3 regions of the Ewingella sp. C233 genome follow, and region 1 is predicted to be linked to each of the others. Evidence: predicted binding sites of a transcription regulator. Region 1 holds the regulator's gene; each other region holds the start of a gene.

What was found. Region 1 encodes CRP, which controls carbon source genes, mostly activating them, when cyclic AMP is high. Its sites were predicted from a motif close to ATGTGANNNNNNTCACAT; they were not measured.
Region 2: aaeR (HTH-type transcriptional activator AaeR) is a predicted target of CRP. The motif match lies at 1,228-1,245, and genes of this name have one in related genera.
Region 3: ACZRKO_RS15655 (PTS sugar transporter subunit IIC) is a predicted target of CRP. The motif match lies at 6,653-6,670, and genes of this name have one in related genera.

The regions. Positions count from the first base shown of each region.
Region 1 is NZ_JBUZRI010000004.1:18,818-29,340, reverse strand. Features, by position in the region: gene ACZRKO_RS17760 (putative adenosine monophosphate-protein transferase Fic) at 1-155, shown strand, start outside; gene ACZRKO_RS17755 (aminodeoxychorismate synthase component II) at 213-788, shown strand; gene argD (bifunctional acetylornithine/succinyldiaminopimelate transaminase) at 968-2,185, shown strand; gene ACZRKO_RS17745 (YccS/YhfK family putative transporter) at 2,786-4,870, opposite strand; gene crp (cAMP-activated global transcriptional regulator CRP) at 4,965-5,597, opposite strand; gene ACZRKO_RS17735 (OsmC family protein) at 5,958-6,365, shown strand; gene ACZRKO_RS17730 (LysR substrate-binding domain-containing protein) at 6,370-7,278, opposite strand; gene ACZRKO_RS17725 (MFS transporter) at 7,471-8,667, shown strand; gene ACZRKO_RS17720 (amidohydrolase) at 8,692-9,876, shown strand; gene ACZRKO_RS17715 (phosphoribulokinase) at 9,882-10,523, opposite strand, start outside.
Region 2 is NZ_JBUZRI010000002.1:504,437-514,959, reverse strand. Features, by position in the region: gene tldD (metalloprotease TldD) at 1-221, shown strand, start outside; gene aaeR (HTH-type transcriptional activator AaeR) at 269-1,210, opposite strand; gene aaeX (p-hydroxybenzoic acid efflux pump operon protein AaeX) at 1,477-1,680, shown strand; gene aaeA (p-hydroxybenzoic acid efflux pump subunit AaeA) at 1,688-2,623, shown strand; gene aaeB (p-hydroxybenzoic acid efflux pump subunit AaeB) at 2,630-4,585, shown strand; gene ACZRKO_RS14780 (NAD-dependent succinate-semialdehyde dehydrogenase) at 4,777-6,237, shown strand; gene ACZRKO_RS14775 (ribonuclease domain-containing protein) at 6,280-6,714, shown strand; gene ACZRKO_RS14770 (barstar family protein) at 6,720-7,016, shown strand; gene yjgA (ribosome biogenesis factor YjgA) at 7,085-7,636, opposite strand; gene pmbA (metalloprotease PmbA) at 7,853-9,193, shown strand; gene cybC (cytochrome b562) at 9,349-9,735, shown strand; gene rnk (nucleoside diphosphate kinase regulator) at 9,798-10,208, opposite strand; gene ACZRKO_RS14745 (hypothetical protein) at 10,277-10,523, shown strand, end outside.
Region 3 is NZ_JBUZRI010000003.1:88,612-99,134, reverse strand. Features, by position in the region: gene ACZRKO_RS15690 (LysR family transcriptional regulator) at 1-498, shown strand, start outside; gene ACZRKO_RS15685 (MFS transporter) at 702-1,865, shown strand; gene ACZRKO_RS15680 (ChaN family lipoprotein) at 1,908-2,738, opposite strand; gene ACZRKO_RS15675 (LysR family transcriptional regulator) at 2,794-3,738, opposite strand; gene lysA (diaminopimelate decarboxylase) at 3,877-5,139, shown strand; gene ACZRKO_RS15665 (LacI family DNA-binding transcriptional regulator) at 5,164-6,177, opposite strand; gene ACZRKO_RS15660 (PTS lactose/cellobiose transporter subunit IIA) at 6,255-6,587, opposite strand; gene ACZRKO_RS15655 (PTS sugar transporter subunit IIC) at 6,881-8,230, shown strand; gene ACZRKO_RS15650 (glycoside hydrolase family 1 protein) at 8,263-9,699, shown strand; gene ACZRKO_RS15645 (PTS sugar transporter subunit IIB) at 9,713-10,030, shown strand; gene ACZRKO_RS15640 (FCD domain-containing protein) at 10,107-10,523, shown strand, end outside.

The sequences.
Region 1 (10,523 bases):
AGCAGTTGATCATTCATGCCGGCTATGACATTCAATGGTCGAAAGTCGGACAGGTCCGTTGGCTGGAAGCCAATAAAGCTGCGGTATTTGGTGATGAAAAACAGCTGACGGAAATCTTTAATAAAGTGGTCAGTGAAATCGACAGCGGCAACTGACGGCGAAAGTGGGTAGAATCGGCCGGGTAATTTCATCGACTGAAAACCCGGAACGCCATGCTGCTGCTGATCGACAACTACGATTCGTTTACCTACAACCTCTATCAATATTTCTGCGAGTTGGGTGCCGAGGTTCTGGTCAAACGCAACGATCAGCTTAGCCTTGCTGATATTGAACAGCTGGCCCCATCCCATCTGGTGATTTCACCCGGACCTTGTACGCCGGACGACGCCGGGATCTCTCTGGCCACAATCGCTCATTTTGCCGAACGTTTGCCGATCCTCGGTGTTTGTCTCGGGCATCAGGCGATAGCGCAGGCTTTTGGCGGCCAGGTGGTGCGGGCACGGCAAGCAGTTCATGGCAAAACCTCACCCATTCGCCACAACGGGCAAAGCGTATTTCGCGGCCTGAATAATCCCCTGACCGTAACGCGCTACCATTCGCTGATCGTCGCCGCCCAGAGCCTGCCAGAGTGCTTCACGCTCACTGCCTGGACCGAGCGTGAGGGTCAGCCGGATGAGATTATGGGTATCGCCCATAAAACGCTGCCGCTGCACGGTGTCCAGTTCCATCCTGAAAGTATTCTCAGCGAACAGGGTCATCAGTTGCTGGATAATTTCCTTAAGATTTAGCCGCTTAACCTCCACGAACAAATTACTTCCCCGCAAAGGCAGATTTTCGTTTGCCTGCGGATGATTTATTATGCATATTTTATGACTATATTTTCACATTCGACTCGGGTGTGAATACGCTTTTATAATGATGAATGACGTGTGATAACACGTGTAACAGATTGAAGGGGATGAAATTAATGGCAGAGAAAGCAGTGGTGAGTCGTGACGTGTTTGATCGGGTGATTTTGCCTGTTTTTGCACCTGCGCAGTTTATTCCGGTTAAAGGGAAGGGCAGCCGCGTGTGGGACCAGCAGGGCACTGAATACATCGATTTCGCCGGAGGTATCGCGGTGACGGCGCTGGGCCATTGTCATCCTGCGCTGGTGAAAGCTTTGCACGAACAGGGCCAAACCCTGTGGCACGTGAGTAACGTTTTCACCAACGAACCTGCTTTGCGACTGGCGCAGAAGCTGATCGACGCCACTTTTGCCGACCGGGTGTTCTTTGCTAACTCTGGCGCGGAAGCCAACGAAGCAGCCTTCAAGCTGGCGCGTTATTACGCATCGCACCGCCACAGCCCGTACAAAAGCAAAATCATTGCCTTTCATAATGCTTTCCACGGCCGCACGCTGTTCACGGTTTCCGTCGGCGGTCAGCCGAAATATTCCGACGGCTTCGGCCCGAAACCGGCGGACATTGTCCACGTTCCTTTCAACGATCTTGATGCAGTGAAAGCGGTGATTGATGACCATACCTGCGCCATTGTAGTCGAACCCGTTCAGGGCGAGGGCGGCGTGACGCCAGCCACTCAGGAGTTCCTGCAAGGTTTGCGCGATCTCTGCGATCAGCATCAGGCCCTGTTGGTATTCGACGAAGTACAAAGCGGTATGGGCCGCAGCGGTAAGCTGTTCAGCTACATGAATTATGGTGTTACCCCGGATATTCTGACCACCGCCAAAGCGCTCGGTGGCGGTTTCCCGGTCAGCGCGATGTTGGCAACCGAAGAGGTGGCTGCGGTCATGGAGCCGGGCAAACACGGTACCACCTACGGCGGTAATCCGCTGGCCTGCGCCGTCGCCGAAGCCGCACTGGATATCATCAACACGCCGGAAGTGCTGGCTGGCATCAGCGAGCGCCGCGAGAAATTTATTCAGGGGCTCGACGCCATTAATCAGAAATATGGTGTGTTCAAAGAGTTCCGGGGTCAGGGGCTGTTGATTGGCGCCGAGTTGTCCTACGCCTACCAAAATCGCGCCGGTGACTTCCACAAAGCCGCCGCCGAGTTTGGCCTGATGATCCTGGTTGCCGGTCCGAACGTCATCCGGCTTGCGCCATCTCTGGTGATTGAGTTCGCAGACATCAGCGAGGGGATGAATCGCTTTGAGAAAGCGATTGGTAAAGTTTTGGGGGGCTGAGCGAGCTCTGGCGCTTTAAAATTCAAATTCAAGGTCGTGGGCGTCGGCCCACACCGACTTGGGGGCCGCAGTCGCTTGTCCCTCTGGACTCCGAGCTTTTTAAAAAACAGCAGCTGCGCTGGTCACAATGGCCGTGTTTCAGTCACCGCAGTTACAGCCGCAAAATGCCGCCGCTTAGGCGGTGCCCTCCGTTCGGGTTACAACCCGCGCCAAAATACGCGCGGTTTTCCACCCCTTCGTCGGCGTCATTTTTGAATGCGGCCTAGGCTTTCTTAAATTCAAAACCAGACAGATTTATTGTCTTTTATTCTGTTTTTTATCTTTTGACCTACATAGCCGCTAAGGCGCAGTCAGAAATGGCACCGGATGAGAGGTTCGAGACCTGAGGCTCGAATCCCGAAATTCGGGGACGGCGAAGCCGTGACATTTTGCGCCTCACGCGCAAGTTTCAGAACATGTCCAATAACCCAGCGATAGCGCGCAGTTTAAAAACGCAGGATTCCAAAGGAGGTTCGTTTAAACCTCCTTTGGGCCAGTGTGGGCGGCGAGCCCACGGTCTTGACGTTGAAGTCGAATTGGCAATTGAACAGCCGAAACTGTTCAACTCTCCCTGACACGCCGTGTCAACCAGATCCCGTGATGTGGCCTTTGCTTCCACGCCAGTGACGAAATCGTATGCATGACGCTCAGATGTGACAATACCCGTCGCAGATGGCGTTCCATCTCCGTGATGGGCATGTCGGGGTGCAATTCTGGCGTGGCGAACAGGCTGCTTTCGCTGCTCGGGCCGTCGTAGGTCAGGCGCTGCTGACAACTTTGTAGGGCAATTTCGCAACGTTGCAGATAGTCCATCGCCAGCTGTGGCGTCAGCATGTAGTGCTCGCGGGCCAGAATGGTCATGGCATTGATGTGCTCGACAATAAACTGACTGTGCGTCACCCATAAGCGCATGTCGGCCAGATAGCGCGAGTTAAAGCCCGGTTCCTGCATCGCCTGATTGAGCGACGTGAACAGGGCATTGTGCGCCTGGGTAACCTGCATACGGGCGTACGCCAGTTTCACGGGATCGGGATTTTCCTCCAGCAATAAACGGATCGCGTCCTGATCACTTTCCAGCGCCTGCCAGGCGTTCTGGCGCAGCAAACCACTCTGCCACTGCGGCCACAGCCAGAGCGTGCCGCCAAACGCCAGTGCGCAGCCAATCAGGGTATCGATAAGCCGTGGAACGAGAAAATGTGCGCCATTCATCGCCAGCAACTGCAAGGTATAAACAGCGGTGACTGTCATGCCAATCATAGCCAGCCCGTAGTTTTTGCGCAGTACGGTGTAAGACACCACGGTGATCAGCAACATACACAGCAACGTAATGCTTTCGGGCAATTCGAGTTGCAGTAATCCGGCAGCAAGCAGTAAACCTATCAGCGTGCCGAGCGCACGGTGCTGAATGCGTACGCGCGTGGCGTTGTAACCGTTCTGGCTGACCAGCATTACCGTGAGCAAAATCCAGTAAGGTTTTGGCAAATTGAAAAACAGGCCCAGGCTGCTGCCGATGGCCAGTGCCACGCCAAGACGTGCCGCATTGCGCAGCGCCACGGACTTAAACGACAGATAACCTTTCAGCGCCGCCCAGAATGGCAGGCGGTTTTGCGTCTGCATCAGATCGCGTCGGTATAGCGGGCGCTGGGTGCGCAGCAGGCGGGCAATGCGGCTGAAATGGTAATAACAGAACTGGCCGACCGGGTTATCACGGTACCGTGAGGCGATTTTTTCCAGCGCGGCCAGCTCATTCGCCATGGTGAAGCGTTCAGAACGCCGGTGATAAAGAATGTCGTCGGCAATTACCCGCAGACGGGCGGCAATCACCTGGGCGTTACGGCGGATCACGGCTTCGGCGTGGCTCTCTTCCACCAGTTTTTGGACTTCTTCTGGCAGATGCAGGCTGACGGTAATGTGCTCTTGTAAATCCAGTGCGACCTGAAAACGCTGGAATAGCCGTTTGTGCTGATGATGGTGGCCGTTATTGGGCAACATGTGCAGTTGTTGATAGAGCAGGGCGATCAGATCGATGACCTGCTGCTGGCGCTTAAGCAGCGGCGGCAGCGCGGTTTCGGGATCGGTGTGCTGGGTCAGCAGGCTATATTTAGCTTCGAAATAATCCGCCAGTTGCAGATAGAGCTGGCTGAGGCTTTCGCGCATCGGCTGCTCTTCTGACAGCCGGAACCACGCCCAGTTAAACAGCCCGTACCAGGCGGTACCGACGATATACAACAGGGGCGCATGCCAGACAGGCACCACGCCTGCCATGCTGAGTGTGAAGATGGTGGCGACCAGTGCACCGGGCAGCAAACGGGCGTGCAGCGGGCTGATTTCACCCGTCACGCCAAGCACCAGCGCGAACGACAGCATGATAAGCGGGAGCGGAACGTGCCAGTTCACCAGCATCAGTTGCAGCATCAGGCTGCTGAAAGCAAAGAGAGAGCCCCCCACGATCAGGCGTTTGAAAAAGCGCTTATGCGGGGTATCAAGGCCGGAGATATTGCAGCAGGCGGGGACCAGAGAAAATAAGAGTCCCATTTGCAACTGACCGAGCATCCAGCCAATCGCCACAGGAATAGACAGCACCAGCGTCTGGCGCAGGGCATAGTTGACTTCGGGATGGTAAAAAAAACGACGCCATAACGTCATGCGTTGCTTCTTCAGCCGCGCTATCACTGTGTTGTATCCCTATTTCCCAATAAAAACGGCGCGACAGTTGCCTGCCGCGCCGTTTTTCAGGGAATTAACGGGTGCCGTAAACGACAATCGTTTTACCGTGTGCGGAGATCAGGCTCTGATCTTCCAGCATTTTGAGAATGCGACCCACCGTCTCGCGTGAACAACCGACGATTTGACCAATTTCCTGACGGGTGATTTTGATCTGCATACCATCCGGATGGGTCATCGCATCCGGTTGTTTTGCCAGATTCAGCAAGGTTTGCGCGATACGGCCCGTCACGTCGAGGAAGGCGAGGTTACCCACTTTCTCTGAAGTCACTTGCAAGCGTGTCGCCATCTGAGCGGAAAGGCGCATCAGAATGTCCGGATTAACCTGAATCAACTGGCGGAATTTTTTATAAGAAATTTCAGCCACTTCACAGGCAGATTTAGCACGAACCCATGCACTACGTTCCTGCCCTTCTTCGAAGAGTCCCAGCTCGCCGATGAAGTCACCTTGGTTCAGGTAGGAAAGTATCATCTCTTTGCCTTCTTCATCTTTAATCAGGACGGCAACCGACCCTTTCACGATGTAGTAAAGCGTTTCGGCTTTTTCACCTTGGTGAATCAGCGTACTTTTGGAAGGATACTTATGTATATGACAGTGAGACAGGAACCATTCGAGAGTAGGGTCTGTTTGTGGCTTGCCGAGAACCATTAGCTATTATCCTCTGTTGTTATCGCTGCCCAAAATCACAGGGCTCAGAGTTCCCTGTACGGCGTCTTAAAAAGTACGCGCCCTTTTAGCATAAGAACTGTCCAGTAATGCTGCAAGCGGGAGTCGGAGTGAAACAGCGTTATTATTGTTGTTAGCACCGTGGTTTCATGTGAAAACCACAAACCCATCACCGCAATTTACTGAAAAGTGTGTATCGGCTTCGTTTGTAGCACAGGTTTGCGCGGGTGTCTTCTGTTGTCTCGCTTCAGCATGATGGGGATCGGGTTACGTTGCCGGTTTTTGCCTAAAAGGGTAGTCTGAGATAAATTTGGCTGAATATTTATACCAGGAGTAAGGCACATGCAGGCACGGGTAAAATGGGTTGAAGGACTGACGTTTTTGGGTGAATCTGCGTCAGGTCACCAGATTTTGATGGACGGCAATGCGGGCGATAAAGCCCCAAGTCCGATGGAAATGTTGCTGATGTCGGCAGGCGGTTGCAGCGCTATCGACGTCGTCTCTATTTTGCAAAAAGGCCGCAACGATGTGCAGAACTGCGAAGTGAAGCTGACGTCCGAACGCCGTGAAGAAGCGCCGCGTCTGTTCACGCACATCAACCTGCACTTTATTGTGACTGGCAAGAACTTGTCCGACAAAGTCGTCGAGCGCGCGGTGGCGCTTTCTGCTGAAAAATATTGCTCGGTTTCTCTGATGCTGGGGAAAGCCGCATCGATAACGCACAGTTTTGAAGTAGTGGAACCGGAATAAGGCTTTACCAGCGATAAGCCAGACAATGGGCCCGCAGTAAATCCAGAAATCGTCGCGCCGCAAAGGTTAGCGGCGATTTTTGCGAATAGAGTACGCAGTATTCCGCCTGCGGCAGGCTATCGATCGGCAGCAGATGCAATTTGCCCTCTAATCCGAACGGCGCTCCCATCGCCCGCGCCACAATGGTCAGGTAATCCGACTGCAATACCAGATTCAGCCCGCAGACCACAGAGTCGGTGCGCACTGGCATTTCCGCCGACTGATGGTAAAACGTCCCCATCGACAGCTGAAGCTGCTGGTAATAACCCATGTCCGTTTCGGGCAGCACCCAGCGTGCATTCTGCAACGCCTCCAGCGTTGTGGCGTTCTCCAGCGGATGTCCGCGCCGTGCAATAATGCCAAACGACGCGCTGAACAACGGCTCGCGCACCAAATCCTCCAGCGGCAGCCCTGGACCAATCGTTCCCACGGCAAAATCCAGCCGGCCTTCGCGCAGCGCGGGTAGCAGCGTCGAGAGTTGCCCCTCTTTAATCAGCATTTTGGCCTGCGGAAAGGCGCCCTTGAACTCATCGGCCAGGGCCGGGAAAACCGTCATCGCAATAAGCGAAGAGCAGCCAATGGCGACGGAACCCTGCGTGTACTGATTCATCTGCTGGATTTCATCGGCGGCCCGCTCGAGTTCTTCAAGAATAAACTGCATACGCTGCGCAAAAGCTCGTCCGGTCGCTGTCAGGGTCAGTCCTTCATTGCCACGCAGTACCAACTGGGTGTCGAGGGTGTGTTCAAGCTCGCGCAGCGCACGGCTTACCGCGGGTTGGGAGAGACTCATGGCGCGTGCGGCGCCACGAATACTGCCGCTGCGGATAACCTGCTGGAAAACCTTCAATTGCTGCAATTTTGGCAAATACCGCATCTCTCACCCCTATCAGTAAAAAGTATCACCTGTCTGAAAATTACATCTTATGGCAGGGCTGTAAAGCTGATAGCGTGATTTGGCTATAAATAACTCTTTGTAATTAAACAAATAAGTGATGTGCGTCGCACTTTGGCCTTCGTCCGGCAGTGGATAAAACTGAACGGGTGATAACAGAAAGGGATATCCGCTATGAAAAGTCGTTCCCTGATGATTTTTTTGCTGTTCGTCGGTTACGCGGTGGTTTATATCGATAAAACCGTCATTGGCTTTGCGCTGTTGCCAATAGAAAAAGAATTTAATCTTAAACCTGAGCAACTTGGCTACATTACCGGTGTGTTTTTCCTCGCCTACTCCCTGTTTCAGATCCCTGCCGGTTGGCTCAACGATCGGGTCGGGTTCAAAAAGGTGCTGATCCTGTCGCTATTTATGCTCGGCGGTTTCGCGCTGTGCTTTGGTTTGCTGGGGTTCGGATTCGGTCTGCTGGTGGCTTTCCGCTTTCTGGCCGGCGTCGGCCATTCGGGATATCCCACGTCCTGCGCGAAAGCGGTGGTGGCGAACTTCCCCCTTGAGCAGCGCACGTTCGCGCAATCTATTTTGCTCTCTTCGGCCGGTCTGGCGATGACCGCCGGACCGCTGATTGCGGTCTACAGTCTGGATTCCCTTGGCTGGCGCGGCTCGTTCTCGGTGCTGGGAATTATGGCGTTTGTTATCGCCCTGTGTATCGTGATTTTTGTGCCAAAACCCCCGCAGGCACTTACCCCGAAATCGGCGTCGGCCAGTAGCAGTTACCGTGCATTGTTGAGAAATCCGATTGTGCTGCTGCTGTTTGTTTCTATTTTCTGTATCAACATTCCTTCCTACGGCCTGATGGCGTGGTTGCCGAAATATCTGGTGCAGCAGCGTGGTATGTCGCTGGATACCTCGGGGCTGGTGGTTGCGACCGGCGGTCTGGGGATCTGGATCTCTTCACTTGTAACCGGCTGGCTGGTGGGGCGCTATATGCAGGGCAAAGAGCCGAAAGTGGTGTTTTGCAGCTCAATGCTGAGCGCACTTTGTATCTGGATGGTCTACACCACAACGTCGGCCCTGACCGCAGGGTTGTTCTTATTCCTCGGGTATATTTTCCTGATGGCTTCTTTTGTGACGGTGTTTACCCTGCCGATGAAACGTCTGCCCACGGACGTGATGGGCGCAGCGATGGGCATTATTAACACCGGCGGCACGTTAGGCGGCTTTGTGGCACCGATCGCGATGGGGTATTTGATCACCGTGACGCAAAGCTATTTTTCGACCTTTATTTTTCTGGCGATGGCCATGGTGGTATCGGGTCTGGTGATCCTGCCGCTGGCCCGTCGCTCCCAGGCGCTGCTGCGTGATGCGGCTTAACGGAATATGACTGAGGACATGATCATGACAGTGTGTTTTGAAACCTTACTGAGCGACGTTAAACAGAAAGTTATCGGCTGGCGCAGACACATTCATGCCCATCCTGAGCTCTCTTTTCAGGAGCAGGCGACGGCCGATTATATCGCCGGTGAGCTGGCAACCTTCGGCCCTCTTAAATTAACGCGCCTTACGCCAAACAGCGTGGTGGCAGATTTACAGGGCGCACATCCTGGCCCGACCTATGCGCTGCGGGCAGATATTGACGCGTTGCCGATTCAGGAAGAAACCGACGAGCCCTTCTGCTCGACGGTGCCGGGGGTGATGCACGCCTGTGGGCATGATGCGCACGCCGCAATGTTATTAGGTGCGGCCTGGGTACTGAGCCAGTGTCAGGCTGATTTGCACGGTTCGGTACGTTTTATCTTCCAGCATGCCGAAGAGCTGCCGCCGGGCGGTGCGCAGGAGTTGGTGGATTTAGGCGTGCTGGATAACGTGGAGAAAATTTTCGGTCTGCACGTCCTGCCGAACTTCCCGACCGGCGACGTCGGTCTGAAAGAGGGGGTTTTCTGCGCTTCAACCGATAATTTCGATATCGTGATCCACGGTAAAGGCGGCCACGGCTCAATGCCGCATCTGTGTATCGATCCGGTCGTGATTGGGGCTGAAGTGGTGACGTCGCTGCAAAATGTGGTGTCGCGCAGGCTGGACCCGCTGCTGGTACCAGTGCTGACTATCGCCACTTTCCAGACGGGCGAAAGCTACAACGTGATCCCGGAGCGCGTAAGGCTGGCGGGCACGCTGCGTACCCATAACAATGTGGTGCGTGAGCAGGTGCCGAAGCTGATGGAGCAAACGGTGGCGGGGATCACCTCCGCATATGGTGCAACGCATGAGATCCGCTGGACGCGCGGTTATGTCAATGGGGACAACCATCCGGATGCCTGCGTGATTGCGCGGCAGGTAATCGGAGATACTCTCGGCCAGCAGGCACTGAAGGAGATTGCCCAGCCGATGTTTGGTGGCGAGGATTTCTCTTCTTATCAGCAGAAAGTCCCCGGCTGCTTCCTGTTTATCGGCAGTGGTAATGAAGCCATCGGTGCGACCTATGGCGTGCATCACCCGCGCTTTAAGCTCGACGAAGAGGTTCTACAGATTGGCGTCAGACTCCACGTCGGATTTATCCGCCAATTGTTGATGAACGCCGCGTAAGGCGGTCACTCAATTTTCTTCCCTTCGATCAGGCGCTGCACTAGCGGCGCCATGATCAGCTCCATCGCCAGCCCCATTTTCCCTCCTGGCACCACTAACGTATTGATGTGCGAGATAAATGAGCCCTGCAACATCGCCAGCAAGTAAGGGAAATCAATATCATCAATGCCACGGAAATGAATCACCACGAAACTTTCGTCCAGTGACGGAATGGCTTTAGCGGCGAAGGGGTTGGAGGTATCCACCGTCGGCACGCGCTGGAAGTTGATATGCGTGCGGGAGAATTGCGGCGTGATGTAGTTGATGTAGTCGTCCATCGAGCGCACCACGGAATCCATCACCGCTTCACGCGAATGCCCGCGCTCACCGGTATCACGCACCAGTTTCTGGATCCACTCCAGGTTAACAATGGGTACCACGCCGACCAGCAAATCCACCTGCGCGGCGACGTCAATTTTGTCCGCCACTACGCCGCCGTGCAGCCCTTCATAGAATAAAACGTCGGTCGGTTCCGGCAACGCCTGCCACGGTGTAAAGGTGCCGGGTACCTGGTTGTAAGGCACGGCTTCGTCATAAGTATGCAGATATTTGCGTGAGCGGCCGCTGCCGTTTTTACCGTACTCTTTGAAGCTCTGTTCCAGTAAACC
Region 2 (10,523 bases), on a different contig from region 1:
AAGCGTATCTGATCGAAAAAGGTCGTATCACCAAACCGGTGAAAGGCGCGACGCTGATTGGTTCCGGTATTGAAGCCATGCAGCAGATCTCTATGGTCGGTAACGACCTCGCGCTGGATAAAGGCGTTGGCGTTTGCGGTAAAGAAGGCCAGAGCCTGCCGGTCGGTGTCGGCCAGCCGACGCTGAAACTCGACAATATTACCGTGGGTGGCAGCGCGTAATTGCGACTTTCTATGCGGTTATAGCGGGAACCTTCGGGTTCCCGTTTTTATTTCGACGCGTTCTGCCCCGTCTTTCCCTGCCGGTATCCCTGATACACCTTGCCCACTTGTTTGAAATACTCGGTCAGATAGTTAATGCAAACCTGCACTTTCAGCGGCATTTTGTCTTTTTCGGTATACAGCGCGTAGACCGGGCGCGGGTCAGACTGATAGTTACTGAACAGAATCTCTACGTTGCCGGCATGAATTTCATCAATGATCCACATTAGCGGCACATAAGCGATGCCCACTCCGGCCTTTAGCCAGCGGATCATGGTTTGCGCGTCATTAGTGACGAAACGTCCCTGAGGCGAAATACGTGTGGTAATACCTTCGGGGGCGATTAACTCAAAATCGCTGTCGGGCCGTACACTATATTCAAGCCATGAGAAGTTAACCATATCGGCCGGTTTCTCCGGTGTGCCGTGCTGGCTCAGATAGCTGCGCGCCGCGCAGACGACCATTGGCATCGAGCCCAGCCGTTTGGAGAACAAACTGGAATCCTGAAGCGCACCAACGCGGATCACCACGTCGAGGCCATCGGCAATCAGATCCGGTGCGGGAATACCGGTAACCAGGTTAACTTTCAACCCCGGATATTCCACGAGCATCTCAGCGGTCATCGCGGCTAATACGTTTTGTGCCATTGTTGATGAGCTGCCGATGCGCAATGTGCCGGTGGGCGTGTTGTTGAAGGCATATAATTGCTCATGCACTTCGCGCACGTCCTGCAGCATTTTCAGGCAACCCTGATAATAAATTTTGCCAGCTTCCGTCAACCCAAGACTGCGGGTGCTGCGGTTTAACAGTTTGACTTGTAACTCATTTTCCAGTTTCGATATCGTCTGGCTGATGGCGGAAACGCTCATATCTAGGCGACGGGCGGCTGCGGTAAAAGAGCCGCTTTCCACCACCTGAGCGTAAATCGACATGCGTTTTAATCGGTCCATTGTTAACTCTGGCTTAAAAGTGATTGTGATCACAGAATGTTGATAACTTGATAATAAGCACGCTAATATACCGCCCTGGGTGAAAAATCTCAGGTTCGGCATTGACTGGCGGTATCTCTGCTTACCTTCGCACACTTCCCTGGCAAATCCATGGTCTCTTTACTAAATTCTGGCTCTCAGAAAGAGGCGGTATTGTCTAAAATAATGAATAATGCGCGGATGTAGCGAGGGGCAGTTTCCCGCTGCGCTTAATTAAGGAATTATGCATGAGTTTGCTTCCGGTAATGGTGATTTTCGGATTGTCGTTTCCTCCGGTGTTTTTTGAAATCCTGCTGGCGCTGGTAGTGTTTTTCCTGCTGCGACGGTTATTACAACCTACCGGGATTTATGACTTTGTCTGGCATCCGGCGTTATTTAACACAGCACTGTATTGCTGTTTGTTCTATCTGATTTCCTGCTTCTTCATCTGAGGGTGTCGTGAAAAACTTTTCTATAAAAATAATACGTTACGCAATAACGTTAATCCTTGTCGTCCTTGCTTGCATCGCGATCTTCCGGGCGTGGGCGTTCTATACTGAATCACCCTGGACCCGTGATGCCAAATTCACCGCTGACGTGGTTTCCATCGCGCCTGACGTCACCGGGCTGGTCACCGATGTGCCCATCGTTGACAACCAGCTGGTGAAAAAAGGCCAGATTCTGTTCAAAATCGACCAGCCGCGCTACCAGCAGGCGCTTGATGAGGCCACGGCTGACGTGGCTTACTATCAGGCACTGGCTGCCGAGAAAAAACGTGAAGCGGGCCGCCGTGTAAAATTGGGCGTGCAGGCCATGTCTCAGGAAGAGATTGATCAGGCGAATAACGTCTTGCAGACCGCGCAGCATCAGCTGGCTAAGTCTCAGGCCGCGCGCGATCTGGCGGTGCTGGATCTCCAGCGCACTGTAGTGACGGCCCCTGCTGACGGCTGGGTGACCAACCTTAACGTGCATCCCGGCAACTATATCAACCGTGGCTCGACGGCTGTCGCGCTGGTGAAGAAAAACACATTCTATATTCTGGCCTATCTGGAAGAGACCAAACTGTCTGGCCTGAAAAAGGGTGACCGCGCTGAAATCACGCCGCTCGGCAGCAACCGCATCATGCACGGCACCGTAGACAGCGTCGCGGCGGCAGTTACCAACAGCTCCTCTTCTGCGGCCACCAATGGTCTGGCGACTATTGACAGCAACCTCGAGTGGGTGCGTTTGGCGCAGCGTGTTCCGGTAAAAATTGTGCTTGATGATGCCGACCAGCAGCATCCGTACCCGGCGGGTACCACGGCGACCGTGGTGATCACAGGTGAGCGCGACAGACAACCAGAACATCAGTCCCCGTTTGCCAGATTGCTGCATCGCTTACGTGAGTTCGGTTAAGGCACGATGAATAACCAATTCATCCCGCGCGTCAGATTTGCTTTTAAGCTGACGTTTGCGATCCTCGGCGCGCTGGTGCTCGGTTTCTATTTGCAGCTGGAGACCCCGCGCTGGTCTGCCATGACGGCAGCCATTGTGGCCTCGGGCCCGGCTATGGCCGCCGGTGGCGAGCCGTTTGCCGGTGCCATCCGTCATCGTGGTTTTCTGCGTGTGATTGGGACGTTTTTAGGTTGTATCGCGGCAGTGGTGATCGTGATTGCCACGGCGCGTGCGCCGGTGGTCATGCTGCTTTTATGCTGTATGTGGGCCGGAGTCTGTACTTGGTGGTCTTCTCTGGTGCGCGTCGAAAATTCCTACGCGCTCGGGCTTGCAGGTTATACCGCGCTGATTATCGTCGTCACCTCCGCGGCCTCTCCGCTTCAAACCCCGCAATTTGCCGTCGAGCGTTGCAGTGAGATCGTGCTGGGTATCTGCTGCGCTATCGTGGCTGATCTGCTGTTTTCACCACGTTCCATCAAAAAAGATATCGACCGTGCGGTCAGCCAGCTGCTGCTCGATCAGTTCGCACTGATGCGCATTTGTATCAATCGCGGTGAAAAGGAAGATATCGATAAGTCGTGGAGTAACCTGATTAAAAGCACCACGGCGCTGAACGGTATGCGCAGCAGCCTGATGATGGAGTCTTCCCGCTGGCAGCGTTGTAATCAGCGGCTGAAAGCCCTGCACAGCACCTCACTCAGCATGATCACACAGGCATGTGAAACGTATCTTATCCTGCAAAACTCACCGGATCGCATCACGCCCGAAGTGAAGGCCCTGTTTGCTGAACCGGCAGAAACGGTGGTTGACGTTCACCGGCGCATAAAACAGCTGCGTCAGGCAATCTCCTCAACGCGCGGCGACGATATTCTGCTGACTGTCAGCAGTTGGATCGGCGCGGGGACGCGGGCACTCATGTTGCTAAAAGGTATTCATACCAACAGCAGTATCAGCAGCGTGGAAAGCAACGTGCTTAGCAGCGAAGTGGTGGTGAAACCGGCCTCAGCCGAACGCCATCACGCCATGATTAACGGTCTGCGTACCTTTGTTGCCACCGCCTCCGGTTGCCTGTTATGGCTGTGGACCGGCTGGACCTCCGGCAGCGGCTGCGTGGTGATCATCGCGGTAGTGACGTCGCTGGCCATGCGTACCCCGAATCCGAAAGGGATGGCCCTCGACTTTATCGTCGGGATGCTGCTGGCGATCCCGGTCGGTTCCATCTACTTTATGTTGATCATGCCCGCGACCCAGCAAAGCCTGTTCCTGCTCTGCTTGTGTCTTGGTTTGTTTACTTTCTTTGTCGGCATCGAAGTGCAGAAACGGCGCCTGGGGATGCTGGGTTTACTGGCCGGGACTATTAACGTGCTGGTGCTCAGTAACCCGATGAAATTCAACGTTACGGCGTTTCTCGATAATGCAACCGGGCAGGCGATTGGTACCATTATCGCGCTGGTGGTGTTACTGCTGATCCGTGATAAATCCCGTGAGAGAACCGGCCGCACCTTACTCAATCGCTTTATGAGCAGTGCGGTATCGGCGCTGACCACCAAGGCGTATCGCCGCCGCGAAAACCATCTGCCCGCTCTCTATCATCAGCTCAACCAACTGCTGGTGATGTTCCCGAATGACATCGGTAAATATCGTCTGGCGCTGATGTTGATCATCGCCCATCAGCGGATGAAAATGGCGGAAATTCCGGCCAGCGAAGAGCTGTCAGCGTTCCATAAACGCATCCGTAATACCGCCGACCACGTGGTCTCTTCGGGAGAAGGCAAGCGCACGTACTATTACCAGCGGCTGCTGTCGGAACTGAACGAGTACCAGCAAAAACTGGTGGAATATGACGCCCCGCGGAAAGTCACCGAGCCGGTAAAACGACTGGCGGAGATGCTGCACAAATACCAGCATTCGTTCCTTGCCTGAGAGCCAGGAGCCGCAAAATGGGCCGGTGCCTTCAACAGCACCGGCTTTTTTGTGTCTGACATCATAAGCATGACGTGCGGTGCGGCCATCGCCGCCGTTATTAGCCGCTATACTTAATAGATTGAATATCCAAACTTACATTCTTATGTCGTTGTTTCAGGACGGCGGTATTTGCAGGAGACAATATCCTTATGTCAGCCAATCAACAGAAACTCACTTCCCATAAACTGTTCAAAACCGGCTTTTTCGCGGGCGGAAAATGGCAGGAAGCCAAAGAAACGTTTGATGTACTGAACCCGGCTACCGGTGATGTGGTGGCGAAAGTGGCCAAAGCGGGTAAAGCGGAAACGGAAGCGGCGATCAAGGCCGCCAGCGAAGCGTTCCCCGCCTGGCGTAAAACCACGGCCAAAGCGCGTTCCGAAATTTTGCACCGCTGGTATGAGCTGATGATCGAAAACAAACAGTTTCTCGGCGAGCTGATGGTGGCAGAGCAGGGTAAGCCACTGAAGGAAGCACTGGGCGAAGTCGATTACGCCGCCAGCTTCTTGCAATGGTTTAGTGAAGAAGCCAAGCGTGCCAATGGCGAGATTATTCCGCCGGTGAAAGGGGGCTCGCGCATTTTCGCGACCCGTGAACCTGTCGGCGTTGTTGCGGCTATCACGCCGTGGAATTTCCCGCTGGCGATGCTGACCCGCAAATTGGGTCCGGCGCTGGCGGCGGGCTGTACCGGGCTGATTAAACCGGCCAATAACACACCGCTGTCGGCGTTTGCCTTACTTGAACTGGCCCATCTAGCGGGCGTGCCTGCGGGCGTGATCAACGGCGTTGCCGGTGATACACACGCCATCAGCGACGCCATTATGGCAAGTTCCGCAGTGCGTAAAATTTCCTTTACCGGTTCGACTGAAGTGGGTAAAACGTTGGTGCGCAACAGTGCCGATACCATGAAAAAAGTGTCGATGGAATTGGGCGGCAACGCACCGTACATTGTGTTTGATGATGCCGATCTGGAAGCCGCAGTCAAAGGCGCGGTCACCTGTAAATTCCGCAACAGCGGGCAGGTTTGTGTCTGCATCAACCGGATTTATGTGCAGGACGGCATCTATGACCTGTTCGTCACGCGTCTGGCTGAAGAAGTGAGTAAGCTGAAAGTCGGTAACGGTATGGATGAGGGCGTCGTCGTCGGCCCGCTGATTGACAGCAAAGGGCTGGAGAAAGTAGAAGATCACGTCAAAGACGCGCTCGAAAAAGGCGGACGTCTGGTGGCGGGCGGTCAGCGTCATCTTCTCGGGGGTAATTTCTTCCAGCCAACAGTCATTGCTGGCGCCAACGACAACATGAAAGTGGCTGAAGAAGAGACTTTCGGCCCGCTGGCGGCCTGTTTCCGTTTTAAAACCGAAGAGGAAGTCATCCGGCGCGCCAACGCCACGCCATTTGGTCTGGCGGCCTATTTCTATACCCAGAATCTGCAACGTGTATTCCGTGTGGCAGACGCCATTGAAAGCGGCATGATTGGTATTAACGAATGTGCGCTCTCTACGGAAGTGGCGCCATTTGGTGGCGTAAAAGAGTCCGGCCTTGGCCGTGAGGGTTCAGTATTAGGGCTGGAAGAGTATTTGCAGGTGAAAACGCTGCACTTGGGTAACTTGTAAAATACGGGCGAATGGCCAATTAACAGGATGACGATGAATCGAATGATAGGGCAGCGTTTACGTAGCCTCTGGCTGATGTTGTGTTTGGGAATGCTGGTGGGGCAGTTCCCCGCTGTCGCGCTGGCGAAACAAACCAGTGATACACTGGCGGCACTGACTTCGGAACAAACAGTGGTCAACTACTTGCGGCAGAATCATCGTCTGCCTGATTATTATGTCACTAAGAGAGAGGCGCGCGACGCAGGATGGGATGCCCGTGCGGGAAATCTCTGCCAGGTGCTGCCGGGCAAAGCGATTGGCGGCGATCGTTTTTCCAACCGTGAAGGGCGCCTACCCAGCGCTTATAAGCGCGTATGGCGTGAGGCTGATATTAATTACCACTGTGGCCGCCGTGGCGCAGACCGGGTACTTTTCGCCAGTGATGGTCTGATTTATGTCAGCCGCAATCACTACAGACAATTTGTTCGGGTGGAGTGAATTCGATGAATAAAGTGGTCTTCGATTTTAATCACATCCCGGATTTAGCCACCTTTTATGGCGAGTTTGCACGTCAGTTTGGGTTGAGCGAAAGCTTTGGTGCCAATCTGGATGCACTTTGGGATGAGGTCACCGGTGGCATTACATTGCCGGTGGAAATAGATTTTGCCAACCTGTCCGCCGGGCGCAAACGGCGCTTCGGTGCGCTGATTTTGCTGTTCGAAGAGGCGGAAGAGGAGCTGGACGGTGGGTTGCGTTTCAACGTGCTGGAAAAACCAGCCGGGCATAAACACAAAGCCTGAGTAGCCACAAAAACAAAAGCCACCGTAATAGAATTACGGTGGCTTTTTTATTCGCTGAAATCAGCGGATCACATATCTTTGGCTTCGGCCAGTTCGCGCAGGTACTGGAAAATCTGGCGGTAAGATTTAGGCGGTTTATTGGTCGCCTTCTCTTTTTGGGCGTTGCGGATCAGGGCACGTAACTGCTGGCGATCGGCGTCCGGATAGAGATCTAAAACGGCAGGAATGACGTCATCCCCTTCTTCAACCAGGCGGTCACGCAGCACTTCCAGTTTATGGAACAACGACACCTGCTGGTTGTGACGGTTTTTCAGCTTGTCGAGCGCGGTGGTAATAGGCTCCACGTCGCGCGAGCGCAGCATTTTACCGATCAGCTGCATCTGACGGCGGCGGCCCTCTTTTTTGATCTTCTGAGCCAGATCGATTGCGGCACGCAGGTCTTCGTCGAGCGGCAGTTTGTCGAGCGAGTTCTTGCCCAAATCGACCATCTCCTGACCCAGATCTTTCAGGGCTTCGGCGTCACGCTTAATTTCACTTTTGCTGACCCAGATGATCTCATCATCTTCTTCGTTCTCATTTTCAGGAACATCATCGGACCAGTCGTCTATTTTCTTTATCATGGGGCGCTTTCTCTTTCCCGGGAATACCCGTCGGGATATTCCTGTCAGCTTGATTGTGCTTTATTGCATGGCGGCATTATGCATGGTTATGTTTAATACCTCCACGTTCTGTTGCAGATTAAGCCGGATCCAGCCGGTCTGAGTGCGAAATTCACCTGACTCTCTGTTAGACTCAATGGCAATAACATTCCTTTATTCTCATAAGTGATGAAGCTGATGAACGTAGTCAATCAAGTTGCAGAACAGCGTAAGACACTGGAACAGGCCGTCGCTCAGGCTCTGGAATTGGCGAAAGCAGGTTCAGATGCGGCTGAAGTGGCGGTCAGTAAAACCACCGGTATTGGTATCAGCACCCGCTTTGGCGACGTCGAAAATGTTGAGTTCAACAGCGACGGTGCGCTGGGTATTACCGTTTATTATCAGAACCGTAAAGGCAGCGCGTCGTCGACCGACCTCAGCGCCGATGCGATTTCACGCACCGTGCAGGCCGCGCTGGACATCGCCCGTTTCACCTCACCGGATCCCTTTGCCGGTGTGGCCGACCGCGAGATGCTGGCGTTTGAAGCTCCGGATCTTGACTTGTTCCACCCGACCGAGCTCGACGCCGATCGCGGCATCGAACTGGCAGCGCGTGCCGAGCAGGCAGCCCTGGCGGCGGATAAGCGCATTACCAACAGCGAAGGTGGCAGCTTTAACAGCCATTACGGTATCCGCGTGTTTGGTAACAGTCACGGTATGCTGCAAAGCTACTGTTCCACCCGCCACTCGATTTCTGCCTCGGTGATTGCCGAGCATGACGGCGATATGGAGCGCGATTACGCCTACACTATCGCCCGCAGTATGAGTGATTTGGCCAACCCAGAGTGGGTCGGTGCCGAGTGCGCCCGCCGCACGCTGTCGCGCCTCTCCCCACGTAAACTGACCACCCGCCATGCACCGGTGCTGTTCGCTGCCGAAGTGGCGACCGGCCTGTTCGGCCATCTGGTCGGGGCGATAAGTGGCGGCAGCATTTACCGTAAATCTTCTTTCTTGCTCGACAGTCTTGGCGAACAGATTTTGCCGGAATGGCTGACCATCGAAGAACATCCGCATCTGTTGCAGGGACTGGCCTCTACGCCGTTTGACAGCGAAGGCGTGCGTACTGAGCGTCGCGATATCGTCAAAGATGGCGTGTTGCAGAACTGGCTGATGACCTGTTATTCAGCGCGTAAGCTGGGTCTGCAAACCACCGGCCATGCGGGCGGTATTCACAACTGGCGCATTGCCGGTCAGGGCGATGATTTCGCCGCCATGCTGCGCAAGATGGACAAAGGTTTGGTCGTGACCGAGCTGATGGGCCAGGGAGTCAGCGGTGTGACCGGCGACTATTCACGCGGTGCGGCCGGTTTTTGGGTCGAAAACGGCGAAATTCAGTATCCGGTCAGCGAGATCACTATCGCCGGTAACCTGAAGGATATGTGGCGCAATATGGTCAGTATTGGTAGCGATATTGAAACCCGCAGCAACATCCAGTGCGGTTCTGTTCTGCTTCCTCAGATGAAAATCGCTGGCGAATAACTCCCTCTGTTTCCCTCCACGCAGCGGCTGCCCGGTCGCTGCGTCAATTCTTTACAAAAAAGTAATGCCACTTTGCTCCCTCACCGCTTATTTTTAATAAGCCCTATAAGTAATGTCGTTTTATCCAATAAGACTTAAAACAAGCGAGAACGTATATGCGTAAACAACTGATGGCTTTAGCAGTGGTAGCAATGTTAGGCAGCAGCACGGTCGCACTGGCGGCAGATTTAGCTTCGGATATGGACACCATTGCCGATAACTATGGCAAGGTGCTCAAAGCAGATAACGCCAACGATTTCACCGCAGGTCTTTCTAATATGAAAGCGGCTGCTGAGGATGCTAAAAAATCCACGCCGCCAAAACTGAAAGGTCAGGATGCCAACAGCCTGCAGATGCAGGATTACCACAAAGGTCTGGATACCTTAATCGGTCAGATCGATAAAGCGTCGGAACTGGCGAAAGCCGGCAAGCTGGATGAAGCGAAGAAAGAAGCCGAAGGGTTTAAAGCGACCCGCAACGAGAACCATAAGAAGTTCAAGTAACGGTTTTTGATAGTTTCAATAGTAAGGGCTCAGCATGCTGAGCCCTTGTCATATCTGGCCTGTTAACGGCGTAATTCGCCGCTGGCCTCTGGCTGGAACAATAACTCCAGCACGTGAATTTCACTCTCTTTGCCGTTAGGCATGGTCCACGTAATGGTGCTGCCGACGCGCAGGCCGAGCAGTGCCGCACCGAGCGGAGCCATCACTGACAATTGTTCATTAGTGTCTTTCAGCGCCGCCGGATAGACCAACGTGCGGATATGTTCTTCGCCTTCTTTGCCTTCCGTGAAGCGTACCTTACTGTTCATCGTCACGACGTCGACAGGCATGTCCTGCGGCGGCAGGATTTCAGCGCGATCCAGTTCTTCGTTCAGTGCCTCTGCAACCGGGCTGTTGGCATACGCCGCCTGCGCCAGGAGGGTGTCTAAACGTTCTGCATCAAGCTCATTGATGGTCAGGGTCGGTTTGCTCATAGCATTTTTCCTATATCCTTCTATCTCGTCAGCTGTGTGGATGACGTAGGGATCGGCACGGTTGCCGGTTGTCAAAAAGCAACACCCCCGCGCATCAGCGCAGGGGTGTTGGTGTTTTCATCTTCTATACCTTGATACTAGGCGTTGATAGACGAAAAGGGAAGAGCCAGACAATTCATTCGGTGCTGCTAAAAATCCTATTACCAGTGCAATACCCTGAATCGCTGCTGGCTAAGCAGTGTTATCTCCAGATTAATCTCAGTTTTGAGAATGTGATCCGCTTAGGCCATGACATTTCCACTTCGAACTGGAAAA
Region 3 (10,523 bases), on a different contig from region 1:
GATCTGGCGCTGCGCATCACCAATGATCTTGACCCTAACCTGATTGCCCGCCCGCTGGCGCAGTGTCCCTCCGTCGTCTGCGCCTCTCCGGCCTATCTGGCCGCTCAGGGGACGCCGCAAAAGCCGCAGGATCTGGCGCTGCATAACTGCCTGACCTACAGCTATTTCGGCAAAAGTCTGTGGCAGTTTGAGCGCGAAGGTGAAAAAACGGCGGTGCCGGTCAGTGGCAACCTCAGCGCCAATGAGTCGCTGGTGCTGCTGACGGGCGCGGTGGAGGGGGCGGGGATCGTTATGCAACCTTACTACTCTGCCGCGCCGCTGGTGGCCACCGGTCAACTGGTGGCATTGTTACCGCAATGGCAACCGCAAAACATGGGCATTTACGCCATCTACGCATCACGCCGGCAAATGCCAACGGCTTTGCGGGCATTGCTGGACTTTCTGGTGACGTGGTTCGCTGGGCATCCGCGCTGGTTGTCACTGAGTGCTGAAAAATAATCCGATGACACCGGTGGCACGACATTTTGAAACTTTTGCACACATTTTACTCATTATTTAAATATCAACTAGTTAAGGGTTTACCCATCCCATTTTGTGCCATCCGGTCAGGCCAAAACTGGTCAAAAGTGTGATCTGCGTGGTATTTCTGTGCCCTACGCAACATTGTTCTAACAATTATAAATAAACCAACGGGGAAATTTATGCCTGTTTCACTACTGGCACTGGCGCTGAGTGCGTTTGCGATCGGCACCACGGAGTTTGTCATCATGGGGCTGTTGCCTAATGTGGCGAACGATTTACAGGTCAGCATTCCGCTGGCGGGCTGGCTTATCAGCGGATATGCACTGGGCGTTGCCATCGGCGCGCCGATCATGGCGGTGCTGACGGCCAAATTACCGCGTAAGAAAACCCTGTTATTGCTGATGGTGATCTTCATCTTCGGCAACCTGATGTGCGCCTTGTCGTACAGCTACGGTTTCCTGATGCTGGCGAGGGTGATCACTGCTCTGTGCCACGGTGCCTTCTTTGGTATTGGGGCCGTAGTGGCCGCCAATCTGGTGGCACCGAACCGCCGTGCCTCAGCCGTTGCGCTGATGTTCACCGGTCTGACACTTGCCAACGTGCTGGGTGTGCCGCTGGGTACCGCGCTCGGTCAGGCGCTCGGCTGGCGTTCAACCTTCTGGGCGGTGGCGATTATCGGCGTGGTGTCACTGTTCGCGCTGTACAAGAAGTTGCCGGATAAGAAAGACGAAGAGCCAACGGATTTACGCAAAGAGATGGGTGCGCTGCGCGGTCTGGGACTATGGCTGTCGCTGTCGATCACGGTGTTTTTCTCCGCCGCGATGTTTGCGCTGTTCACCTACATTGCGCCGATGCTGACGGAAATCACCGGTGTGTCTGAGCACGGTGTCAGCTGGACGCTACTGCTGATTGGTCTGGGTCTGACGATCGGTAATGTGGTCGGTGGGCGTCTGGCGGACTGGCGTCTGGGCGCGACCCTGACGATGATTTTCCTGCTGATTGCCGTCTTCTCGGCGCTGTTTAGCTGGACCAGCGTGAACCTGCTGGCGGCTGAAGTGACGCTGTTCTTCTGGGCGATGGTCAGCTTTGCCGCCGTCCCGGCGTTACAAATCAACGTAGTCACTTACGGCAAAAATGCGCCGAATCTGGTCTCAACCCTGAACATTGCGGCGTTTAACGTCGGTAATGCGCTGGGTGCGTGGGTCGGCGGGGCAGTGATTGCCCGCGGCATGGGGCTGACAGCGGTTCCGCTGGCAGCATCTGGCCTGGGGCTGATTGGTTTTGTGCTGTGCATTGTGACGTTCCGCCGTGCGGCGAAAAAAGCTGAAAAAGCGATTGCCTGATGAATACGCCGCCCCCGACGTAATGAAGGGGGCGGTAAAATATTAAGGTGTTACCCAGACGTAGTCTGCCTGCCGCTTATCCACTTCAATCCCTTGTTCTGACAGCATTAATACCGTCACAGATGCTGTTGGCTGTATATCCTTCACATGCACCGGCACCCCAACGTTTCGGTTCGCATGATAGCCTCCTACGATCAACAAAGCCGGCTGCGGCGCGGCCAGCAGGCGCTGTGCCATTCTGCGGTCACGCTGCTGCTGAATCGCCAGCATCGCGTTGAGTTGTTGTGGCGCAATATTTTGCTGATGTGAGATGCGGATGGTTTCGGCAATGGCTTCTTTCACCGGCGCGGTGGCGCTGTTGTTACCGGCCGGGAAGACCGGGTTCTGGTAAAAGGCCATGATCTCGCTGCGGTCCAGATTGGCGTAAAGCAGCGGGTAAGGCGCTTTCATCGCGGCTATCACCACGTCGCTGTACATCGACCAGTCCCAGCCTTTTTGCCAGTTGAGCAGTTCCGCCACCTGCGTAGGACGGGCTTGCGGGTTGGTTTGCAGCCAGACTTTAACCTTATCCACCTGCGGTTGCTGGTTAGGTGTCAGCATTTCCATCAGTACGCTGCCCTGCGGGCGCAGCAGTGGCAGGCTCTGAACCAGCCAGTTTTCGATCTGATGGTGGTACGGATTGTCGTGCTTCTCACCGACAACCACCAGAGGTGCGTCAGCCAGATAGCTTATTAACTCAGACTGCGAAAGTGTTTTGCCCGTGCGTAAATCGGTAATGGTGCCGCCCGGCGGAGTGACCGGAGCGGGCATTTTTTGTGGCGTGGTTGAGCAGGCAGTGAGTGCCAGAATAGCCAGAAGTAAAAACTTGTTCATGGTGATCCTCATTTTCCATAGCGGGACTGTGTTCGCATGTTATGGATAATGATTATCATTTACAAGATCGCCTGCCGAGGGCCACCTCAAGACGTCCCGCAAACCGCTCTGCCTGCTGGTGGCAATGTTCGACGAAAGTGGTGACCAGCGCTGAGGCAGGGCGATGCAGCGGGCGGATCAGGCTGACAGTGAAGGGCACAGGCAGGCTGAACTCACGGATTACCATGCGGTCACCGCCGCGTTCCACGTAGTCCAGCGCGGTCAGCGGATTGACGACCGACACGCCGACGCCTTCACACACCATGCTGCACACGGACGCGGCGCTGTGGGTTTCCATCACCAGACGGCGGTTCACCTGATGCTCGGTGAACAAAATATCCTGCAGTTGGCGGTAGCTGTCGGTGGCGGACAGGCTGATAAAATTGTGACCGCTAAAGTCCTGCGGCGTGAGGCACTTTTTTGCTGCCAGTGCGTGGCCCGCGGGCAGCACACAGACTTCGTTGAGCGTCAGCAGGTTCTGGCGTTCGGTGCCGGCAGGCGTGTGGGTATTTTCGGTCAGCCCGAGGTCATGGCGTTGCGCCGACAGCCACTCTTCGAGCAGCGGCGATTCCTGCGGCACGATATTGAAGCTGACATCCGGATAGCGATCCAGAAAGGGTTTGCACACCGCAGGCAGCAACGACTGGCTGAACACCGGCAGGCAGACGATGGAGAGCTGTGCCTGTTCAAACTGACGGATGCCCTCCGCCGCGCTGACGATACGGTCCAGCCCGTAATAGGAACGCTGTACTTCCTCGAACAATCGCAGCCCTTGAACCGTCGGAAAAAGACGGCCGCGCAGGCGTTCAAAGAGCTGTAAATTCAGCAATTTCTCGCAGCGCGCCAGCTCGCGGCTGACCGTTGGCTGAGAAGTATTAAGCAACGCGGCGGCTTCGGTCAGGTTACCGGTAGTCATTACGGCGTGAAAAATTTCGATATGGCGCAGTGAAATGGCTGGCATGGGGACTCCGCAGGGCGGTGACGGGGGGCTATTCCCATATCATAAATGAATAGATTGGTGCGAAACAGATATTTTCCCGCAGAGAAGGGATCGGCGATACTCATGTTAACTTCTTCTTAGCCGATCTCAGGACTCTTTATGCCACGCGCCTTAAACGATACTTCTACCGCGCTGAATGCCGCCAATCTTCTGGCACTGACGCAGCAATATGGCTGTCCGGTTTGGGCGTATGATGCGCAGATCATCAGCGAGCGTATTGATCAGTTACGCCAGTTTGATGTGATCCGTTTTGCGCAGAAGGCTTGTTCGAATATTCATATTCTGCGTCTGATGCGTGAGCAGGGCGTGAAGGTGGACTCCGTCTCGCTTGGCGAAATTGAACGTGCACTGCTGGCCGGTTTTGTGCCAGGCCGTGCAGCCAGTGAGATCGTCTTCACCGCTGACGTGCTGGACCAGCCGACGCTGGACCGCGTGACTGAACTGGATATTCCGGTGAACGCCGGGTCGATTGACATGCTGGGACAGATTGGCCGCCAGAAAGCCGGACATCCGGTGTGGCTGCGCGTCAATCCTGGTTTTGGTCATGGCCACAGCCAGAAAACTAACACCGGCGGCGAAAACAGCAAACACGGCATCTGGTATGCCGATTTACCTCAGGCACTGGCTGAGATTGCGCGTTATGACCTGAAGCTGGCGGGCATTCATATGCATATCGGTTCCGGCGTGGATTACGCTCACCTTGAGCAGGTGTGCGATGCCATGGTGCGTCAGGTGATTGAAACCGGTCATGATATTGATGCGATTTCTACCGGCGGTGGTTTATCGATTCCCTACCATTTCGACGAAGAAGCCATCGATACTGAGCACTATTACGGATTATGGAACCGCGCGCGTGAGCAAATTGCCACACATCTCGGCCACGCTGTGCATCTGGAAATTGAACCGGGCCGTTTCCTGGTTGCCGAGTCTGGTGTGCTGGTGGCGCAGGTTCGTGCCGCTAAAAACATGGGCAGCCGCCACTTTGTTCTGTGCGATGCGGGTTTCAACGACCTCATGCGCCCGGCCATGTACGGCAGCTATCACCATATCTCATTGCTGCCAGCTGATGGCCGCGACCTCAGCGGACAACGGCTGATCGATTCAGTGATTGCCGGTCCGTTGTGCGAATCTGGCGACGTGTTTACGCAGGAAGCGGGCGGCGGCGTCGAAACTTTCCCGCTGCCGCCGGTGCAGATCGGTGACTATCTGGTGTTCCACGATACCGGCGCGTATGGCGCATCGATGTCATCGAACTACAATAGCCGCCCGCTGCTGCCGGAAGTGTTGTTCGAAAACGGCGTGCCGCGCCTGATCCGCCGCCGTCAGACTATTGAAGAGTTACTGGCGCTGGAACTGATCTGATTAAGTCCGGGGCTCGCCTGCCTTTCAGCGGCTGGCGAAAGGCCCTGGTAAGACTGATTCACGTAATTTCAATTCGCCGGTAAAGGGCATAATCGGCGCCAGCGGTTTGCCTTCAATCAGCCGCAGCGCCTGCGCAATGGCGGCGGCTATCATGGCGTCAATCGGCAGATAGACGGTCGAGAGCGCCGGATGCAAATACGCCGCGCTCGGCTCATCGTCAAATCCAAACAGGGAAAGATCCTCCGGCAGGCGAATTCCCGCCTGATGCAGCGCCTTCATCGCCCCGACGGCCATATCGTCATTACAGCAAAAAAGCGCACTGAAACTCACGCCGCTTTCCAGCAGGGTTTTACAGCCGTAGTATCCGCTCGGCACGCTGCTGTCGCCGTGGGCCACGCGTAGCGATTCAAACCGCAGCTGGTGATGAGCCAGCGCGGCTTTGTACCCTGCCAGCCGTGCCTGCGCGGTCGGCGTGCGCATCGGGCCGGTGATGCAGGCGATATGGTGATGGCCCTGTTTGATCAGAAACTCCGTCGCTTCAAAAGCCGACTGCTGCTGCTCAAAGTAGACGCAACGCTCGGGTGCGTCGGGCAGTGCGCGGTTGACGACCATCAGCGGAGTAGACAGGGTGCCGAGCAGGTTCATCAGCTGGCTGTCGGACATAAAACGGGTGTAGAGAATAATGGCATCGCAGCGCCGGTCAGCCAGCAAATGTACGGCCTGCAGCTCATCTTCTGGCGTGTCGTGGCCGTCGGTCACAATCAGGTGTTTACCACTGCTTTCCGCCAGTTTCGCGGCCTGACGCAGTAAGCGGCCAAAATAGGGGCCGTCGAAATTGGAGATAACCAGCCCGAGGCTGTGCGAGCTGTTGGTCGCTAGCGATTGCGCCAGAAAATTGGGCCGGTAGCCGAGTTCCTCCATGGCGCGAAATACCGCATCACGCGTGCTCTGTTTTACCTGCCCGGTGCCGTTAAGCACCCTTGATACCGTTGCTTTTGAGACTCCCGCGCGCAGCGAAACGTCTAACATAGTTACCATCGGTCTCTCATCCCCGCATCCGGCTAATTAAACTTAACTTTATCACAGCCCGGCGACGGGGAAGGGAGTGAAATCCGTCAGTTCGCCTGTTCTTTCTGCGCAAACATCTCTCGGCGCAGCAGGACGATCTCCCCGGCCAGATCCCGGCACAACATGGCGGTCATCAGGTGATCCTGCGAATGCACCATGATCAGGTTGACCGGGATCTTGCCGGTGCCCTCATCCAGACCGATCAGCTGTGTCTGCACTTTGTGTGCTTTGCGGGCCGCGTCATCCGAGGCTTTAAGCATCGTATCGGCTTCCTCCCACTGCTGTTTACGTGCGCTCTGAATCGCCATCATGGCGTGGGATCGCGCTTCGCCTGCGTTGATCAATAACTCCATGACGGTCTGTTCGAGGTCGAATTCCATCGTTAACTCCAATTGGTATACCAGAATGGGTGAAATTCATCATATTGGAATTCCAATATTCACATGTGAGAACGAGATCACAGAAATTAACCGTCAGTAAGCTATTTTTTGGCATACCAAATTGCGATGACGCTGTACGCACTGGATAAACAGGAAGACCTCAGAACCGGAATCTGACCTATTTCGCGACAGAAATTTTTTCTGGCACCTCTGCACCGGGTATTCACACTGCCTTCTGCGCGGAATAAACACCCAATAGTTTAACGACGTATAAGAAGAGTAGAGGTGGTGTTATGTCTTTACAGGATCGTTTGATTGACTCTCTCGGGGGTTTTGCCAATTCGTTTAATAGCCTGCGGTATATTATGGCCATTAAGGCGGCGTTTATTACGTTAATGCCCGTTATTATTGTAGGGGCATTTTCAGTGCTGATCTCCAATATGGTGATGGACCCGAAAAATGGCCTGGCGCATTTCGAGATGTTCTCCTGGCTCGCGACGCTCAAACCGATTATGAGCAGTATTAATTATGCCACGCTGAGTTTTCTGACTATCGGTGCGGTATTTTTAATTGGTATTGAGCTTGGGAAAATTAACGGTTCGCGTTCGTTATTTCCCGGCCTGTTGGCGGTTATCTGCTTTATTGCCGTCACGCCAACCACCGTCGATATGATGGTCAACGGCCAGATGCAGGAAGTTAAAGACGTTCTGGCGAAACAGTTCTCCGATACTAAAAGTCTGTTCCTCGGTATGTTTATTGCCATTCTGTCGGTGGAGATCTATTCCGCGCTGGAAAAGGTTAACCGTCTGCGTATTAAAATGCCGGAAAGCGTACCGCCAAACGTTTCGGCCTCTTTCTCTGCTTTAATTCCCGCCATTATTACCGTGGTGATCATCGCTACCTTCGGCTTTGTTTTCCATCGCGTGACCGGCATGTATTTATACGATGCGGTGTACGAGGTGATCCAACGTCCGCTCGAGTCGGTGATGCAAAGCCTGCCGGGGATCCTGCTGCTGATGTTTGTCGCCCAGCTGTTCTGGGTGATCGGCATCCACGGCAACCAGATGATCAAGCCTATCCGCGAACCGCTGCTATTAGGCGCAATTATGGTCAACATGACGGCGTTCGAACAGGGTAAAGAGGTGCCGAACATCATCACCATGCCGTTCTGGGATGTGTACATGAGCATCGGCGGTTCCGGTTGCACCATCGGTTTGCTGCTGGCGGTACTGATCGCCACCCGCCGCAAAGAGATGAAAGAGATCGCCAAGCTGTCGATGGGGCCGAGCTTCTTTAACATCAATGAACCGGTAATTTTCGGTATGCCGATCATGCTCAACCCGATCCTGGCTATCCCCTTCATTATCACGCCGCTTATCACCGGTACCATCGGCTACTTTGCTACCAGTCTCGGTTTTGCCGGGCGCGCCGTGGTGATGGTGCCCTGGACCACGCCGCCGATCATCAACGCCTGGCTTTCCACTGCCGGGTCGATGGGCGCGGTAGTCACGCAGCTTGGCTGCATCGTGGTATCGGTGCTGATTTATCTGCCGTTTGTGAAAGTGGCGTCGCGCCGTGCGGACATGGCGCAACAGCAGGCCATGCAGCAGCAACAGACCGCCAGCGTGCAGCGCACCGCATAACTTAATGAATCAGAAACGAAAAGAGGTAAGTGATGAGTAAGGTTTCTATTGCCATCCCGGACGGCTTTATCCTTGGCGCGGCGGCTTCTGCCTGGCAAACCGAAGGCTGGAGCGGCAAAAAATCCGGCCAGGATTCATATCTCGACCTGTGGTACAAAAATCACCGCCACGTCTGGCACAACGGCTATGGCCCGGCGAAAGCCACCGATTTTTACCACCGTTATAAAGAAGATGTGGCGCTGATGAAGGCCAGCGGCCTGACGCACTACCGCACCTCGATTAACTGGTCGCGTTTCTTCACCGATTACGAGTTAGGAACGGTGGATGAAGAGTATGCGGCCTACATCGACAGCTATCTCGATGAGATGAAACGTCAGGGTATCGAGCCGATGCTCTGTCTGGAGCACTATGAATTACCGGCATATTTGATTGAAAAATATGACGGCTGGAGCTCAAAGAAAGTCGTCGAGCTGTTCGTGCTTTATGCCGAGAAAGTCTTTGCGCGCTTTGCCGGAAAAGTCAGCCGCTGGTTTACCTTTAACGAGCCGGTGGTGGTGCAAACCCGGGTCTATCTGGACGCTATCCGCTGGCCGTTTGAGCAGAACACCGGCAAATGGATGCAGTGGAATCACCACAAAGTGCTGGCGACTGCCAAGGTGGTAGAACTGTTCCGCCGTCAGGGTTATGACCAGCACGGCAGCATCGGCGTGATCCTTAACCCTGAAGTGACCTATGCCCGCTCAACGGCAGCGCACGACCGACAGGCGGCGCATTTGTACGATCTCTTTTATAACCGCGTCTTTTTAGACCCGATGATCAAAGGGGAGTATCCGCAGGAATTGCTGGATCTATTGCAAAAGCACGACGTGCATTTCGATTATTCGGAGCAGGAGCTGACGGTGATCCGTAATAACACCGTTGATGAAGTGGGTATTAATCTTTATTACCCGCATCGCGTGAAAGCGCCGGGCCGTGAATGGAATAAAGAGACGCCATTCCACCCGGCTTTTTATTATGAACATTTCGAACTGCCGGGTCGCCGGATGAATACGTCGCGCGGTTGGGAGATCTACCCGAAAATTGTGTATGACATGGCGATGCGCATTAAAAATGAATACGGCAATATTCCATGGTTTATTGCCGAGAACGGCATGGGCATTGAAAACGAAGGCCGGTTCCGCGATGCCGCCAGCGGTGAAATTCAGGATGATTACCGCATTGAATTTGTCGCCGAACATCTTTACTGGGCACTGAAAGCCCGCGAAGACGGGTCGAATTGCGGGGGCTATATGTTGTGGGCGTTTACCGACAACGTTTCTCCCATGAATGCGTTTAAAAACCGCTATGGCCTGATTGAAATAGACCTCGACGATAACCGTAACCGCCATCAGAAAAAGTCATCGCACTGGTTTAAATCACTGAGTGAAACAGGCGTGCTTTCATTAACGCTGGACGACGAAGATAAATAACTGAGGGAATCGTATGAAACGTATCGTACTGGCCTGTTCAGCAGGCATGTCCACGTCACTGGTGGTCACCAAAATGGAAAAAGAGGTCGCGGCGCGCGGTCTGGAATACAAAATCTACGCTATTCCCGAGCAGGATTTACGCGATGAGCTGGAGCAATATGCGCAGGATGTGGTGGTGGTGCTGCTCGGCCCGCAGGTGCGCTTCAAGCTGACCGAGAATAAAAAACTGACAGATCGCTACAACATCCCGATCGCCATCATAGATTCGGTGGCTTATGGCACATTGAACGGTGCGAAAGTACTGGATCAGGCACTGAGTTTGCTACACTAGGCGCGGCTAAAAATCCGGTATACCTATCAGGTATGCCGGATCCCATTCATAGTTTTCGGGGCATTAGGGTGGAAGTGTGGAAAAGGGCGCGGTTTCGCAGGAACGTAAGCAGTATCAGGAAATAGGTCATGACCTGCGGGAGAAAATCCAGCAGGGGCATTTTGCTATTGGCACGCGTTTGCCGCCTGAACGAAACATGGCCGAAACCTACGGTGTCAGCCGCACCATTGTGCGCGAAGCCTTGCTGATGCTGGAGCTGGAAGGAACGGTGGATATCCGCCAGGGTTCCGGCGTGTATGTGATCCGAATTCCCTCGGCGGAAGAGGGGCAGGATGACCTGCTCTATCAGGGCCAGATCGGGCCTTTTGAGATTTTACAGGCGCGGCAGTTGCTTGAGAGCAACATCGCCGCGTTCGCTGCCAAGATGGCGACCAAAAACGATATCGAAAACCTGCGCCGTACGCTGGAGCAGGAACAGAGCGCGATTGTCGCT